4 regions of the Micromonospora sp. LH3U1 genome follow, and region 1 is predicted to be linked to each of the others. Evidence: riboswitches for the same ligand, from Rfam matches in the RefSeq annotation. Region 1 holds a riboswitch; each other region holds the start of a gene.

Region 1 (3,187 bases):
AGTTTCAGGGTGGTCGCCCAACTCGCCTCGGTGTCGTGGATGACGATGTACTCGATCTTCTGCCGCGCGGGCCGGTCGGAGAGGTCGTGGTTGCCGTAGTCCCCGTCGCCGAACGCCTCGTAGGGGGCGGGGATCCACTCACAGGAGATGGTGCGAGGGCACTCCAGTCCGTCCGGGCGGGCCAGACGGCGCAGGCCCAGCCGGTCCAGCCAGGAACGCTCCGGCTGTACCGCGCGGGCCGGCAGCGTGATCCGCTGGCCGTCGTCGGTCACCCGGGACTCGCCGGCGCTGATCGTGGTGAAGACCTCGTCGGCGAAGGCCGCTGCGGCATCGGCGCTGTCCGCGCCGGCGTAGTGGGCCACCGCGCCATACCAGGCGGCCGGGTCGGTGCCGGCGCCAACCGGAGCGCCCAACTCCCGCTGGTACGCGGCGAGCAGCGCCGCCCCGCCCCGGATGTTGACGTACGCGTCGGTGCGCAGCGCCTCGGGTGCCGCGCCGGTCAGCGCGGCGGCGGCGTCCACGGTTTGCAACGCGGCGGTGGGCGGCGCGGGGTCTTCGGCCTGCCGAGGCGCGGGCGCCAGGGCGGGTCGGGAGTCGTCGCCACGCGGGTCCTCGGCGGCGGTGTCGTGGTGGCCGCGCTCAGGCAGGGCGACCACGTGGCGGGCGTCGGTCAGGTGCATCGGGCCGTAGCCGCCGCTGGTGCTCGGTGTGCCGGCGTTGCTGTCCCAGCGGGACTCCAGGTAGGAGACGCCGAGCAGCACACCGGTCGGCACGCCGTACTCCGCTGCCGCCGCGGCGTACTGCTGCTGGCGGTCGGCGGTGGGTGCGGCGGCGGCAGCGCCGGCGGGTAGCGGTACCGCGGTCGCTGCGGCGACCACGGCGGCGGTGAGCAGTGCACGCCGCCGGAGGGACAGGGTTGGACGGTGCATCGAACCCCCTAAATTTCACGGATGAAGGTGAGGTCACCTTCGCGCCGCCCGGGAGTCTGCGTCAATAGCTTTCCATGTCTCGACGCGTTACGAAAGAAATCTTCGCGTACAGCCTGTGACGCTCCCTGATCGGTACGGAGTGTCACGGCCGCACGGGTTGCGGATCGGTAACAGGCGTCTCTACTCTGGTCATTCGTCGGCCCGATATCAGTTCCGCCCAGCCCGGGCGGTAACGGACCGACACCGCCGAGTCGTTTCCGAGCGAACCGGGGACCCAGGTCCCTCGGGGTGAATCCGCAGCCACTGCGGTAGGGCGCCGACTTCCCGCCCGAACCCGTCAGCTAACCCGGTAGGCGGTCAGGAAGAAGGAGTACGGAACCCGGTGGCACTCCATGCCCCGCGGCCGTCGTACGAGCGGCCGGCAGCAGCCGGCCCGACGTCGATCACGCCGCGCTCACGCTGGTCCCGCTTCACCACCGCTGTCGCCGCGCTGGCCGGCGTCGCCGTCGTCCTGACGGGCAGCGCCACGGCGGCCCACGCCGACCCGTCCGTCGCCGAGATCGAGCGCCAGATCGACGCCGACTGGAACAAGCTCGAACCAGTCATCGAACGGCACAACGCCACCCGCGCCGACCTCGCCGCCAAGCGCAAGCAGGCGGACGCGCTGGCCGCACGCATCGGCCCGCTGGAGCGTCAGGTCGACGCCGCGATGAACAAGGTCAGCGCGCTGGCCGTGCGCGCGTACAAGGGCGAGAACGTTTTGACCGTCAACGCGGTGCTGGGCAGCCGGTCACCCAGCGAGGCGGTTAGCCAGCTCGAGATGCTCGACCGGTTCGCGCACAACCAGCAGCAGGACGTACGGCAGGTGGCCGACCTCCGCGATGAGCTGGCCAAGCAGAAGGCGCCGCTGGACGAGATGGTGGCCCAGCTGACCCTCACCGAGGCCCAGTTGGCGGCAAAGAAGAAGCAGATCAACGAGGAAATCGACCGGCTGCAGAAGCTGCGCATCAAGGTGTACGGCAACGGTGGCGGCGGTTCGCTGCGCCCGGCTCCCTGCCCCGGCAGCTATCCCGGTGGCGCTGCGGGCACGGCGGTCAAGTTCGCCTGCGCGCAGATCGGCAAGCCCTACGTCTGGGGTGCCGAGGGCCCGAACTCGTACGACTGCTCCGGGCTGATGCTGGCCGCCTGGGCGAAGGCCGGTGTGTCTCTGCCGCACAACGCCGCCGCGCAGAGCCGCGTCACCAAGAACGTCAGCAAGGCCGACCTGCGCCCCGGCGACCTGGTCTTCTACTACAGCGACATCCACCACGTCGGCATGTACGTCGGCAATGGCTGGGTGGTGCACGCCTCGCAGGCCGGTCAACCGGTCAAGATGAAGAAGGTCGACGACGGCCCGATCCACAGCTACGGCCGCCCAGGCTGATCAAGGGTGACCGAAGGGCCCGTCGCGATTCCTCGCGGCGGGCCCTCGTCGTCTGTCTGTCGTACCGCTCAGCGGGTGGGCCAGGTGCGCCAGTGCTGCCAGGCGCGGCTCGGCGTCGGCCCTCGCTGGCCCTGGTAGCGCGATCCGTAGACCACCGAGCCGTACGGGTGCTCGGCCGGCGAGGAGAGCCGGAAGATGCAGAGCTGCCCGATCTTCATGCCGGGCCAGAGGGTGATCGGCAGGTTCGCCACGTTCGAGAGCTCCAGCGTGACGTGACCGGAGAAGCCCGGGTCGATGAAGCCGGCGGTGGAGTGCGTGAGCAGACCGAGCCGGCCCAGTGAGCTCTTCCCTTCGAGCCGGCCGGCGAGCTGGTCGCCCAGCGAGATGACCTCCAGCGTCGAGGCGAGCACGAACTCCCCCGGGTGCAGCACGAACGGCTCACCGTCGGGCACCTCGACCACCGAGGTCAGGTCGTCCTGCTGCATGGCCGGGTCGATGTGTGTGTAGAGGTGGTTGTTGAACACCCGGAACAGCCGGTCGAGTCGCACGTCGATGCTGGACGGTTGGACCAGGGTGGGCTCGAACGGCTCCAGGCCCAGCGTGCCGGCCTTGATCTCGGAGACCAGGTCGCGGTCGGAGAGCAGCATCGGACCACCATAGCGGCGGCACCCAAAGCCGTAGGATTCGGTGGCCGGTGACCAGCGCGTCGAGGTCGCCGCTCGTACATTTGTTCGATAGAATGCCCGCATGGCTTCCTGGTCCGAATTCGCCGCCGACGAGCCCCGACTCGCCGACGGGATCCGCGTTCTCCTCCAGCAGTACGGGCCGGGCTTCG
Region 2 (3,187 bases), 1.7 Mb from region 1:
CCGTCTCCTATCGAGCTGCGTACGTGTTGGCGGGCCTGGCGACGTTGTGTTGGGTGAGCGCGGCATACGGCGGCTTGCTGATCTTTCGTGGCCGCGACATGGTCGAGGGCCTGCTGAGCTTCCTCGGACTTCTCTGGCTCGCCGCGTTCGAGATATTCGCGTTGCTCTTCACCATCACTACGGCCTTCGAGCTGCGTGGGCGCAACTCTCCTCGGGCGGCTGTGGTGGCCGGTCTGGTCGCGGTCGCCGGGGTTGTCGTGACGATCGTGTTCCTGCTGTGGGTCTCCACAACGTGATGCCGGTGAGTCATCCTGCTGACTCACCGGCAGCACGCGGGTGGGGTCAGTAGACCGACAGGTGCACGTGGTTGGTGTGGTCGGTGGACGGGGTGCCGCCCGCCCCGCTGTACGACTTCCACCCGCTGCTGGGCAGCCAGATCTGCCGGTACCAGATCACGTACAGCACGGCGAGCCGGTCGGCGTTGCGGATGAAGTACGCGGCCAGGTTGTTGCCGTACGTCTTGTCGCCGCCGGTGGCGTTCCCGCCGAAGCCGCTCTTCTGCGCCGCGAAGTCGCAGGCCCGGCCCTTCGGGTGTTCGCCGGAGCCGCTGGGGCGGTGGCAGGAGACGTACCGGGTGAACCCGGCGGCCTTGGCCTGGTTGAGCGCGTGCAGGGTGCGCGGGGTGACGCAGCCGCTGGCCGGCGTGGGGTCGTTGATGCTGCACGACTCCGACGGCCAGGAGCCGTCGGAGTTGCGCGGGGCCGCCGTCGCGTTGGCGGCGGAGGTGCCCCGGTTGGAGCCGGTGTCGGTGGTGGTCTGCGGCTTGGGTGTGGTGGCCACGGTCAGTGCCCGCTCGGCCTGCTCCTTGCGCTTGGCCATCACCGTGACCTGCTTGCGCTGTTCGTTGATCTCGCCGTCCAGGGCGACCCGGGTGCGGTTGGACTGGTCCTTCGTGGCGAGCAGATCACGCAGCACCCGGTCCTCGTTGGCGGCCACCGCGTCCAGGGCGGCGGCCCGGTCCATGAAGCCCTCCGGGGTGTTGCTGTTGAGCAGCGCCGACATCGCGCCGAGACGGCCGGTGCGGTACGCCACGTCGGCGATCTCGCCCACCTTGCCGTTGCGCTGGGCGAGCTCGACCTCGATGGTCTTCAGTTGGGTGGCGAGCTGCTGCTGCCGCTGCACGGAGGTGTCCAGGGCGCGCTTCGCGTCCAGATAGCCCTTGCTGGCCGCATCGAGTTGGGCTCGCAGCGCCGGGGTGCCGCCCTCTTCGTCCGAGTCGGGTGCGGCGGCCCGCAGGCCGGTCGGGGGAGCGGCCGAGGCGGTGCCGGCCGGGAGCGCGACGCCGAGGGCGAACATCGCGACGATCAGGGCCGCCAGGCGGGCGGCGGGTGGTCGTGCTGGTGCCACTGCGCATGTCCTTCCGTTAGCCGCCGACCGGGTTAGCTGACGGGTTCGGGACGGAAGATCCCTACCGCTGACGCGGATGCACCCCAGGAACATGGTTCCCCGGTTCGCCCTCTCGGGTGATTAGGCGGCGACCGCCACCGGCGCCGGGAGGCGCCGCCTGGTGGAGGCCGGGACCGAGCCTACCGTTGCCGGTGGGGCCGCTGCAGCCAATGTGACGGACGGTGCGTGCGTCGTCACGATGAATTACTGCTACCACTCGATCGAGCCGCAGGCGCCGGAGGCCGCGCCGGGCTCGATCTGCAACGTCGCGTGCTCGATCCGGAAGTCGTCGTGCAAGGCCGTACGCGCCGCGGTGAGCACCGCGCCGACCTCCGCGCCGGGTGCCATGGTCAGGTGTGCGGAGGCCACGTCCATGCCCGAGGTGAGCGTCCACACGTGCAGGTCGTGCACCTCGACGACACCGGGGACCGCGGCCAACCGGTCGTGTACGGCGGTCACCTGAAGATGCTCCGGTGCGGCCTGCACCAGGATGCGGACGGCGGCACGTGCCAGCCGCCAGGTACGCGGCAGGATGAACGCGCCGATGGCGACCGCGACAAGTGGGTCGGCCCACCACCAGTCGGTGATGGTGATGAGAAGCGCCGCGCCGATGACGCCGAGCGAGCCGAGCAGGTCGCCGAGCACCTCCAGGTAGGCGCCTTGGAGGTTGATGCTCTCCCGGGCTCCGGCGCGGAGCAGGGCGAAGGCGACGACGTTCGCGAGCAGACCGAGCACGGCCACCACGAGCATCGGGCCGGCGATGACCTCGTGCGGGTCGCCGAAGCGGCGGATCGCCTCGATCACCACGTAGACCGCGACGCCGGAGAGCAGGACGGCGTTGGCCAGCGCGGCGAGCACCTCGAGTCGGTAGAGCCCGAAGGTGCGCTGCGGGTCGGTGGTGGCCCGCCGTGTCGCGGTGATCGCGGCGAGCGCCATCCCGATGCCGAGCACGTCGGTGAACATGTGCCCGGCGTCGGAGAGCAGGGCGAGTGAGCCGGTGTGCAGCGCGGCGACCGCCTCGACCACCATCAGGGCGGCGAGCAGCCCGAAAGCCGCCCAGAGTCGGCCCCGGTGCTGGTGTGCGGCATTGGCGACCGACGCATGGTGGTGGTCATGACCTGCGCCCACGAGGTCCACCTTCCGCCGCCAGTCGGGACACGGTCAAATGTATGCTCACATCGCTATGTATGCAAGTGTGGGGTCGACCGCTCCCGACCAGGCCATCTGGCGCGGATCAGCCGATCGGGTCGATGGTGGTGAGTCGCTGAGTGGCCCGGGAGAGCGCCACGTACAGGGTGCGCACCCCGGCGCCCGGATCCGCCCGGATCTCGCTCGGGGCGACCAGCACCACCCCGTCGTACTCCATGCCCTTGGCCTCCAGGCTGGTCACCACCTGCAGCCTCGATGCGCCGAGCGCGTCGAGCCAACCGGCGACCTCGTCGCGGCGGGGGACCGGCGTGATCACCCCGACGGTGCCCTCCACCTCGGTCAGCAGGCCGGCGGCCGCCTCCACGGTCGCGGTCTCCAACCCCGTCGCGGGCACCACCAGCTCGACCGGATCGACCCCGGTGGAGCGGACGGCGCTCGGCAGCGGCAGGTCAGGGTAGATCCGGCGGATCTCCGCCGCCGCCACCGCGAAGATCTCCGACGAGTTGCGGTAGTTGGTGGTGAGCGTGAAATCGTGCCGCTTGCGCCGGCCCAACGCCTGGTCGCGAGCCCGGTTCAGCTCCTCCGGATCGCC
Region 3 (3,187 bases), 3.1 Mb from region 1:
GCGTGCCGTGTTCGGACGTCGGAGCTGCGACCGGAGACACATCACAGCAGGCCGGCGGTTTAGCCTGCGGCTGACGGGTGACCCTTGGGGGGTACAGCCTGCCAAGGGGGGGACCCACCATGTCCGACGACGACACCAGCAACCGACCGAGCCGCAGCGCCGAGCGCCCGCACGACGTGACCGACCCGCTGCTCTGGCAGTTGGCGATCGACGTGCTGAGCGCCCACGAGCCGGACGACGAGGGGCACTGCCGCAACCTCCAGTGCGCCGGGCAGTCCTGGCCGTGCGCGGCCCGCAACGGCGCCGAGCAGTCGCTGCGACTGGCCCGCAGCACGCCCGCCTCGGTCGACACGACCATCGACGGCGACGACAGTGACGGGGTCGGGACGGGCCGGCCCGGGGAGAGCGCGGCACCGGCGCCCCGCTGGGGCTGGAACGCCGGCCCGGTGGCGTCACAGCGAGAGTCGAAGGCGTCCGCCTCCGCTGCGTGACGGCGGTCCGTCGGGGGCACGGACAGTCGGGCTGATCAGCACCCCACACGCGAACGCTCGGCCGGTTCACCGGCCGAGCGTTCGCGTGTCATCCGTCAGAGGCTGAGCCGCTGACCCGGGAAGATCAGACCCGGGTTGGTGCCGATCAGCTGCCGGTTGCGCTCGTACAGGGCCTGCCAGCCGCCGACCTGCCGGTGGCTGTCTGCGATCTCCGACAGGGTGTCGCCAGGCTTGACCACGTACGTCTCGCCACCCGCCGCGGGCGCGGTGCGCTCGTGGTTGCGGGTCGCCGGCTGCTCGCCGCGCGACGAACGTTCCTTCGGCGTGGTGGCCTTCGCGGTGGACTTCGACGACTTCGTCGAGGACTTCGTGGCGGAGCCGCCCGACGAGCCGCCCTTCTTGCCGCAGGTCGGCCAGGCGCCGATGCCCTGCCCGTCGAGCACCTTCTCGGCGATGGCGATCTGCTCGCCACGGCTGGCCAGGTCGGCGCGGGCGGCGTACTTCTTGCCGCCGTAACCAGCCCAGGTGCCCTGCGAGAACTGCAACCCGCCGTAGTAGCCGTTACCAGTATTGATCTTCCAGTTGCCGCCGGACTCGCACCTGGCGACCGCGTCCCAGTTGACGCCGGCCTGCGCCGGCGCGGCCGGGCCGAAGAGGGCGACGGCGCCGGTGACCGCACCGACGGCCAGGGTGCCGACGGCGATGCGGCGGGTGGTGACCCGTCGGTGACGGGGCGTGTGAACAGACGTCATGTGTGCTTCCTCCACGCCGGCGAGGTGAGCTGTCGGGTTCGGGCCGAGGAGCCCGGCCGCGCGGTGGCGGCTTCACCCCGAGGTGACGTGCACCGAGGAACATTGGGTCCCCCGCTCCTGCCCGGGTTATTGGTATCCGACGACCGGGGGCAGGATTTGGCGTTGCCGGTCGTGGTGTCCGCAGTGGCGAACCCGACCGACGTTAGGCACGGCCGGCGACGATCGCCCAACCCCTGTGAAGTTCTTCACCGGGCTACGCGGGGCGTGACCCGCAGCGGTTGCGAGCGAGTGGACACTGTGCAGTGACCACCGTGGACCGTTGCGGATCAGACGTCGTAACGGAGCCAGGCCACGATGCGGCGCAGCAGCTCGACGTGCCCCTGCGACTCGTACGACCGGACGCCGTGCCCGAGCGCGCTGTAGACGATCCGGCTGGTCCCGATGGTGCGCGCCCAGACGAGTGGGTGGGTGTCACCGCCCTCGTCGTGGACGTAGAGGGGCTCGATCTGGGCGCCGTCGACCAGCTCCAGGTCGGTGTAGCGCTCGTCGTGGACCTCGATGTCACCGAGACCGGTAGTGATCGGATGCTCGACACCGGTGCGCCGGACGAGACTCGGGCCGATCGGCGGATGGAAGGTCCGGCCGTGGTCCCAGGCGGCGCCGAGGGCGGAACGCCAGCTCGCCAGCTGAGGGAACGCGATCGTGGCGCTGTGGGTGGCGAGCAGGCTGCCGCCACGGGCCAGGAAGCGGTCGAGGATGCGGGCGAAGGCCTCGTCCTCGGGGATCGGGGTGGAACGGTCCGCGCTCGCGTTCACCACCAGCAGGCGGGCGCCGTCGAGTGCCGCCTCGAGTTGGTCGACGGAGGTCACGATCGCGACCTGGTCCTCGTCGCCGAGCAGGCTGGCGATCGTGGCGCTGGTCTCGGCCAACTGGTGCCAGGGGTCGGCGTGCGGACCATCCCCGCTGAAGATCACAGTGTCGACAGGCATGGCCGTGCTCCGCTCAGCATTTGGATAGTTTTCGAAATCACGAATTGAAAGCTAGCATGGCGTCCATGAGAGCCCTGCATCATCCCGATCTCGCCTCGGTCGACCTGGCCACGTTGCTCGGCGCCCTCGCCGACCCGGTGCGCCTGAGCGTCGTACGGCAGTTGGCGCAGGCCGGTGGTGTCGTCTGCGGAAAGTTCGACGCGTTGTCCGAGGTGAGCATCTCCACGCTCTCGCACCACCTGAAGGTGCTGCGGGCCGCCGGCGTCCTGCGCGTCACACCGAACGGCAGTTTCCGTCGCCACGAACTGCGTGCCGACGAGATCAATGACCGTTTTCCCGGGCTCCTCCCCGGGATCATCGCCAACCTCGACCTGCCCGAGCGAGTGGGAGTGCCCGCATGACCGACGCCGGACCGACCGGGCAGATCGCGCCGAACACGCTGGGCCTGTCCGCCGACGAGGTCCTGAGCACGACCCGCGCCGTCCGCAAGCGTCTCGACCTGCGACGCCCGGTCCCCCGTGCCGTGATCGAGGACTGCCTCAGCATCGCGCTTCAGGCACCCAGCGGCCGCAACAGGCAGCGCTGGGACTTCGTCTTCGTCGAGGACCAGGAGACCCGGGCTGCCGTCGCCCGACTGTGGCGCCTCGGTCTGATGGCGCCACCACCGGCATCGGGCGGCACCGGGCCGGCCTTCAGCCGGATGAACTTCGCCTCCGAGCAGTGGGGCAGGATCGCGGGCAGCCTGCAGCACCTCGCGGACCACCTGCACGAGGTCCCGTTGCTGCTCATCCCCTGCCTGCGCGTCGAGTCACGCGCCGAGTTGGACAGCGTCCGGGGACAGGCGGGGGCCTGGGGTTCCGTCATCCCGGCGTTCTGGAGCTTCATGCTGGCCGCCCGCGAACGCGGGCTGGGCACCGCGTGGACCACGAGCCATCTCAGCTATGAGCGGGAGATG
Region 4 (3,187 bases), 520 kb from region 1:
TTGGGGCAGTCGCCCGTGCTGGCCGAGGAGGTGGCGCAGGGGCGGTGCGCGGTGGTGGGCGTGTCGTACCGACTCGCCGCCGGAGCGGTGCGCCCGGTGGCCGCCGTGCCGGCTGGTTTCGGGACGCTCGACGTGCCGACCGGATCCCCCGATCCGGCCACGCCTTCCGCCGCCTGACGCGTCGAGGGCCGCCCCGCGCGACGCGGAACGGCCCTCGACGGGGAATTGTGCGGGTCAGAGCAGCGACATGTGGACGTGGTCGGTGTGGTTCGACGGCCCGCTGTACGAACTCCAGCCGGTCGCCGGGAACCAGATCTGCCGGTTCCAGATCACGTAGTAGATGCCGAGGCGATCGGCGTTACGGATGAGGAACGCGGCGACGTTGTTGCCGTACGTCCGGGTGTCCTCGTTGTGCCACGGGGCGAAGCCGCTCTTCTGCAGCGACCAGTCGCAGGCGCGGCCCTTCGGGTGCTCCCACGGCCCGCCGGAGCGGTAGCAGCCGACGAACCGGTTGAAGCCGGCCCGCTTGACCTCCTTGTACGCGTGCAGCGTGCGGGCGGTGATGCAGCCGGACGTGGTCGGGTCGTTCTCGCTGCACGACTGGGGCTTCCAGTCACCGTCGGCGCTGCGACCCGGGCCGATCTTCGCGACCATCGAGGTGGCGTCCACCAGGCCGCCGGTAAAGCCCTTCCCGCCGACCAGGGAAAGCGCCTTGTCCGCCTCGCTCTTCCGCTTCGCCATCACGGCGGTCTGCTTCTGCTGCTCGCGGACCTCCGCGTCGAGGGCCAGCTTGGCTTGCTCGGCGCGGGCCTTCACCGTGTTGACCTCAGCGAGCTTCTTCTCGTTGACCATGTTCATCTCGTCGAGCGCTGCGGCGCGCTCGACGAACGAGTCGGGAGCGTCGCTCTCCAGCAGCATCGCGATCGCCCCGATCCGGCCGGTCCGATACGACTGGGCGGCGATCTGCCCGACCTGTGGGGCCAGCGCGTCCAGGTCGGCCTTGGCCCGGTCGACCTCCAGGGCCAACTCCTGCTGCCGCTTCTTGGATTTGTCCAACTGGGACTTCGCGGCGGAGTAGTCGCGGTTGGCCTTTTCGATGACGTCGTTGAGCAGCTTGGGCTCGTTGTCCTCCTCGTGCCCGGACGGTGTGGGGGTCGTCGGGGCGGCGTTGGCCGGGAGGGGGCCGGCGAGCACAGTCAGTGCGGCGATCACGGCCACCACGGGTGTCAACCAGCGGCGTAGGGGTGCCGTCACAATGTTCCCTTCCGTCGACCGCCGACCGGGTTAGCTGACGGGTTCGGGGCGGAAGTGGCCCCTACCGCTGACGCGGATTCACCCCAGGTACCTGGGTCCCCGGCTCGCCGCTTGGCGATTGGGCGGTGGCACCGCAGGCGCCGCGTCGCGCCTTCATCGGTAACCGGCAGCGAGGTTACCCGAGAGTCGACCGGGTGAGCTACGCCTGGATGCCGACCAAAAGTGTCATTTCGCCATAGCGTTGAGTGACCAGTGACGTGGTTCTCAGGGCGGCTACCTGATCTGGTCACGCTGAGGAGTGTCACCATGCCGTTTCCGTGCTCCTGTTCGACTCCGGCCACCGGTCGGTGGCGGTGAATGGGGGCGGGGTCCGCGGTTGATCCGGCTCGTCTGCGCGCCCTGCGGCGGTCACCACCGCGGCCAGCCCGGTGGTCAGCGGCACGGCCGCGATCAGACCGAGTGTGGCGACGGCGCTGCGGACGATTTCCTGCGCGAGGAACTCGCTGGTGAGGATCTGCCCGATCGGCCGCGAGTCGGCGGTGAGCAGGAGCAGCAGCGGTAGCGACGCGCCCGCGTACGCCAGCACGATGGTGTTGACAGTGGAGGCGATGTGCGCGCGGCCGACCCGGGTGGCCGCACGGTACAACTGCAACCGGGTCAGCCCGGGGTTCGCGTTCGCCAGTTCGGTGACGGTGGCCGCCTGGGTGACCGTCACGTCGTCGAGCACCCCGAGCGAGCCGATGATGATTCCCGCGAGCAGCAGGCCGTGCAGGTCCACGTCTCCCTGGAACATCGACAGGGTGGTGGCATCCTCGCTGCCGAAGCCGGTGAGGTGGGTTGCGGCCGTGGCGATGGTGGCGAGCACGCCGGTCAGCACCAGGCTGCCGAGGGTGCCGAGGACCGCGACCGAGGTCTGCGCGGTGACCCCGTGCGTCAGATAGAGCACGACGAACATGATGAGGGCCGCGCCGACCACCGCCATCAGCAGGGGCGATCTGCCGGCGCCGATGCCCGGCAGCACGAAGGTGAGCAGGATGGCGAAGCTGGCGGCCAGCCCGGCGAGCGCGGCCAGGCCCCGCCACCGACCGAACGCGACGATCGCCGCGGCGAAGACCACCGCCAGCCACACCATCGGGGTGCCGCGCTGGTGTTCGGCGATGTTCCAGTTGCTGAGGGCGGGATCGGTCGGATCGGTCAGCTCGACCAGGATGACCTCGTCGCCGACGTCGACCCTGGGGGCACCGGGCCCGTCGGGCACCGGTGTCTGCACCTTCTGGCCGGCGGTCGGCCCGTCGTCGACCCGGACGTCGACCGTGCCGCACGGCCCGGCGCCGCCCCTCGGCGCGCCCTCAGGAGTCGACGGCACCGGCGGGCACGGCTCGGTGACCACCCGGGTCACCGTGCCGGGATAGCGCGGTACGTCCGCCCCACCGTCGGTCTGCGGTGGACCACCGCGCGGCCAGAGCAGCACTGCGGCGAGCACGGTAGCGACGAACAGGGGCACCACGGTCACGACGAGGATCCGTCGCACCCGGGGCGGGGCGGACGGAGCGGGGCGGGTGTGGTCGGAACCCAAGGCGAGACTCCCAACGATCCGGTGCGGGGTACGTGTCAGCGGGCCGGTCGGTTCACCGTCACCGCGCAAACGGACCGAGAGGCGCGCCGGATCGCTGGCTGACGAGCACTTGATCACGGACGGTCAGTGCCGGGCCCGGCTGGCCGGGGACCGGGCCACAAAATGGAGGCACCGGTGGTCGACTGTGCGACGGCGGACGGGGGGTCATCGTGGGGAATGCTAACCAGCCCGATCCGGGGCTGCAGGGCGCGGCGGAGTGTCGGCGGCTGAACCGCCCACGGGGCGGCCCCCGGCGCGGCATGTTGGAGACATGCCCGCTCCGTCACCGCCCGACCCCCAGCAGCACGCTGCCCCCGC

Evidence for each region. A riboswitch is a leader RNA that binds a small molecule or an ion and turns the genes downstream of it on or off. The one in region 1 is predicted to bind cyclic di-AMP.
Region 2: linked by a shared signal. The riboswitch ahead of PCA76_RS25085 (coiled-coil domain-containing protein) and the one ahead of PCA76_RS00440 (C40 family peptidase) in region 1 are both predicted to bind cyclic di-AMP.
Region 3: linked by a shared signal. The riboswitch ahead of PCA76_RS14610 (LysM peptidoglycan-binding domain-containing protein) and the one ahead of PCA76_RS00440 (C40 family peptidase) in region 1 are both predicted to bind cyclic di-AMP.
Region 4: linked by a shared signal. The riboswitch ahead of PCA76_RS02845 (coiled-coil domain-containing protein) and the one ahead of PCA76_RS00440 (C40 family peptidase) in region 1 are both predicted to bind cyclic di-AMP.

The regions. Positions count from the first base shown of each region.
Region 1 covers NZ_CP116936.1:93,156-96,342, forward strand. Annotated here, with positions in the region: gene PCA76_RS00435 (N-acetylmuramoyl-L-alanine amidase) at 1-929, opposite strand, end outside; cyclic di-AMP (ydaO/yuaA leader) riboswitch at 1,164-1,299, shown strand; gene PCA76_RS00440 (C40 family peptidase) at 1,312-2,352, shown strand; gene dcd (dCTP deaminase) at 2,421-2,999, opposite strand; gene PCA76_RS00450 (pyridoxamine 5'-phosphate oxidase family protein) at 3,100-3,187, shown strand, end outside.
Region 2 covers NZ_CP116936.1:5,493,451-5,496,637, reverse strand. Annotated here, with positions in the region: gene PCA76_RS25090 (hypothetical protein) at 54-296, shown strand; gene PCA76_RS25085 (coiled-coil domain-containing protein) at 343-1,407, opposite strand; cyclic di-AMP (ydaO/yuaA leader) riboswitch at 1,413-1,544, opposite strand; gene PCA76_RS25080 (cation diffusion facilitator family transporter) at 1,657-2,574, opposite strand; gene PCA76_RS25075 (HelD family protein) at 2,681-3,187, opposite strand, start outside.
Region 3 covers NZ_CP116936.1:3,240,442-3,243,628, reverse strand. Annotated here, with positions in the region: gene PCA76_RS14615 (hypothetical protein) at 120-491, shown strand; gene PCA76_RS14610 (LysM peptidoglycan-binding domain-containing protein) at 587-1,243, opposite strand; cyclic di-AMP (ydaO/yuaA leader) riboswitch at 1,244-1,415, opposite strand; gene PCA76_RS14605 (ThuA domain-containing protein) at 1,570-2,232, opposite strand; gene PCA76_RS14600 (ArsR/SmtB family transcription factor) at 2,298-2,633, shown strand; gene PCA76_RS14595 (nitroreductase family protein) at 2,630-3,187, shown strand, end outside.
Region 4 covers NZ_CP116936.1:608,669-611,855, forward strand. Annotated here, with positions in the region: gene PCA76_RS02840 (carbonic anhydrase) at 1-177, shown strand, start outside; gene PCA76_RS02845 (coiled-coil domain-containing protein) at 235-1,254, opposite strand; cyclic di-AMP (ydaO/yuaA leader) riboswitch at 1,259-1,389, opposite strand; gene PCA76_RS02850 (YibE/F family protein) at 1,556-2,830, opposite strand.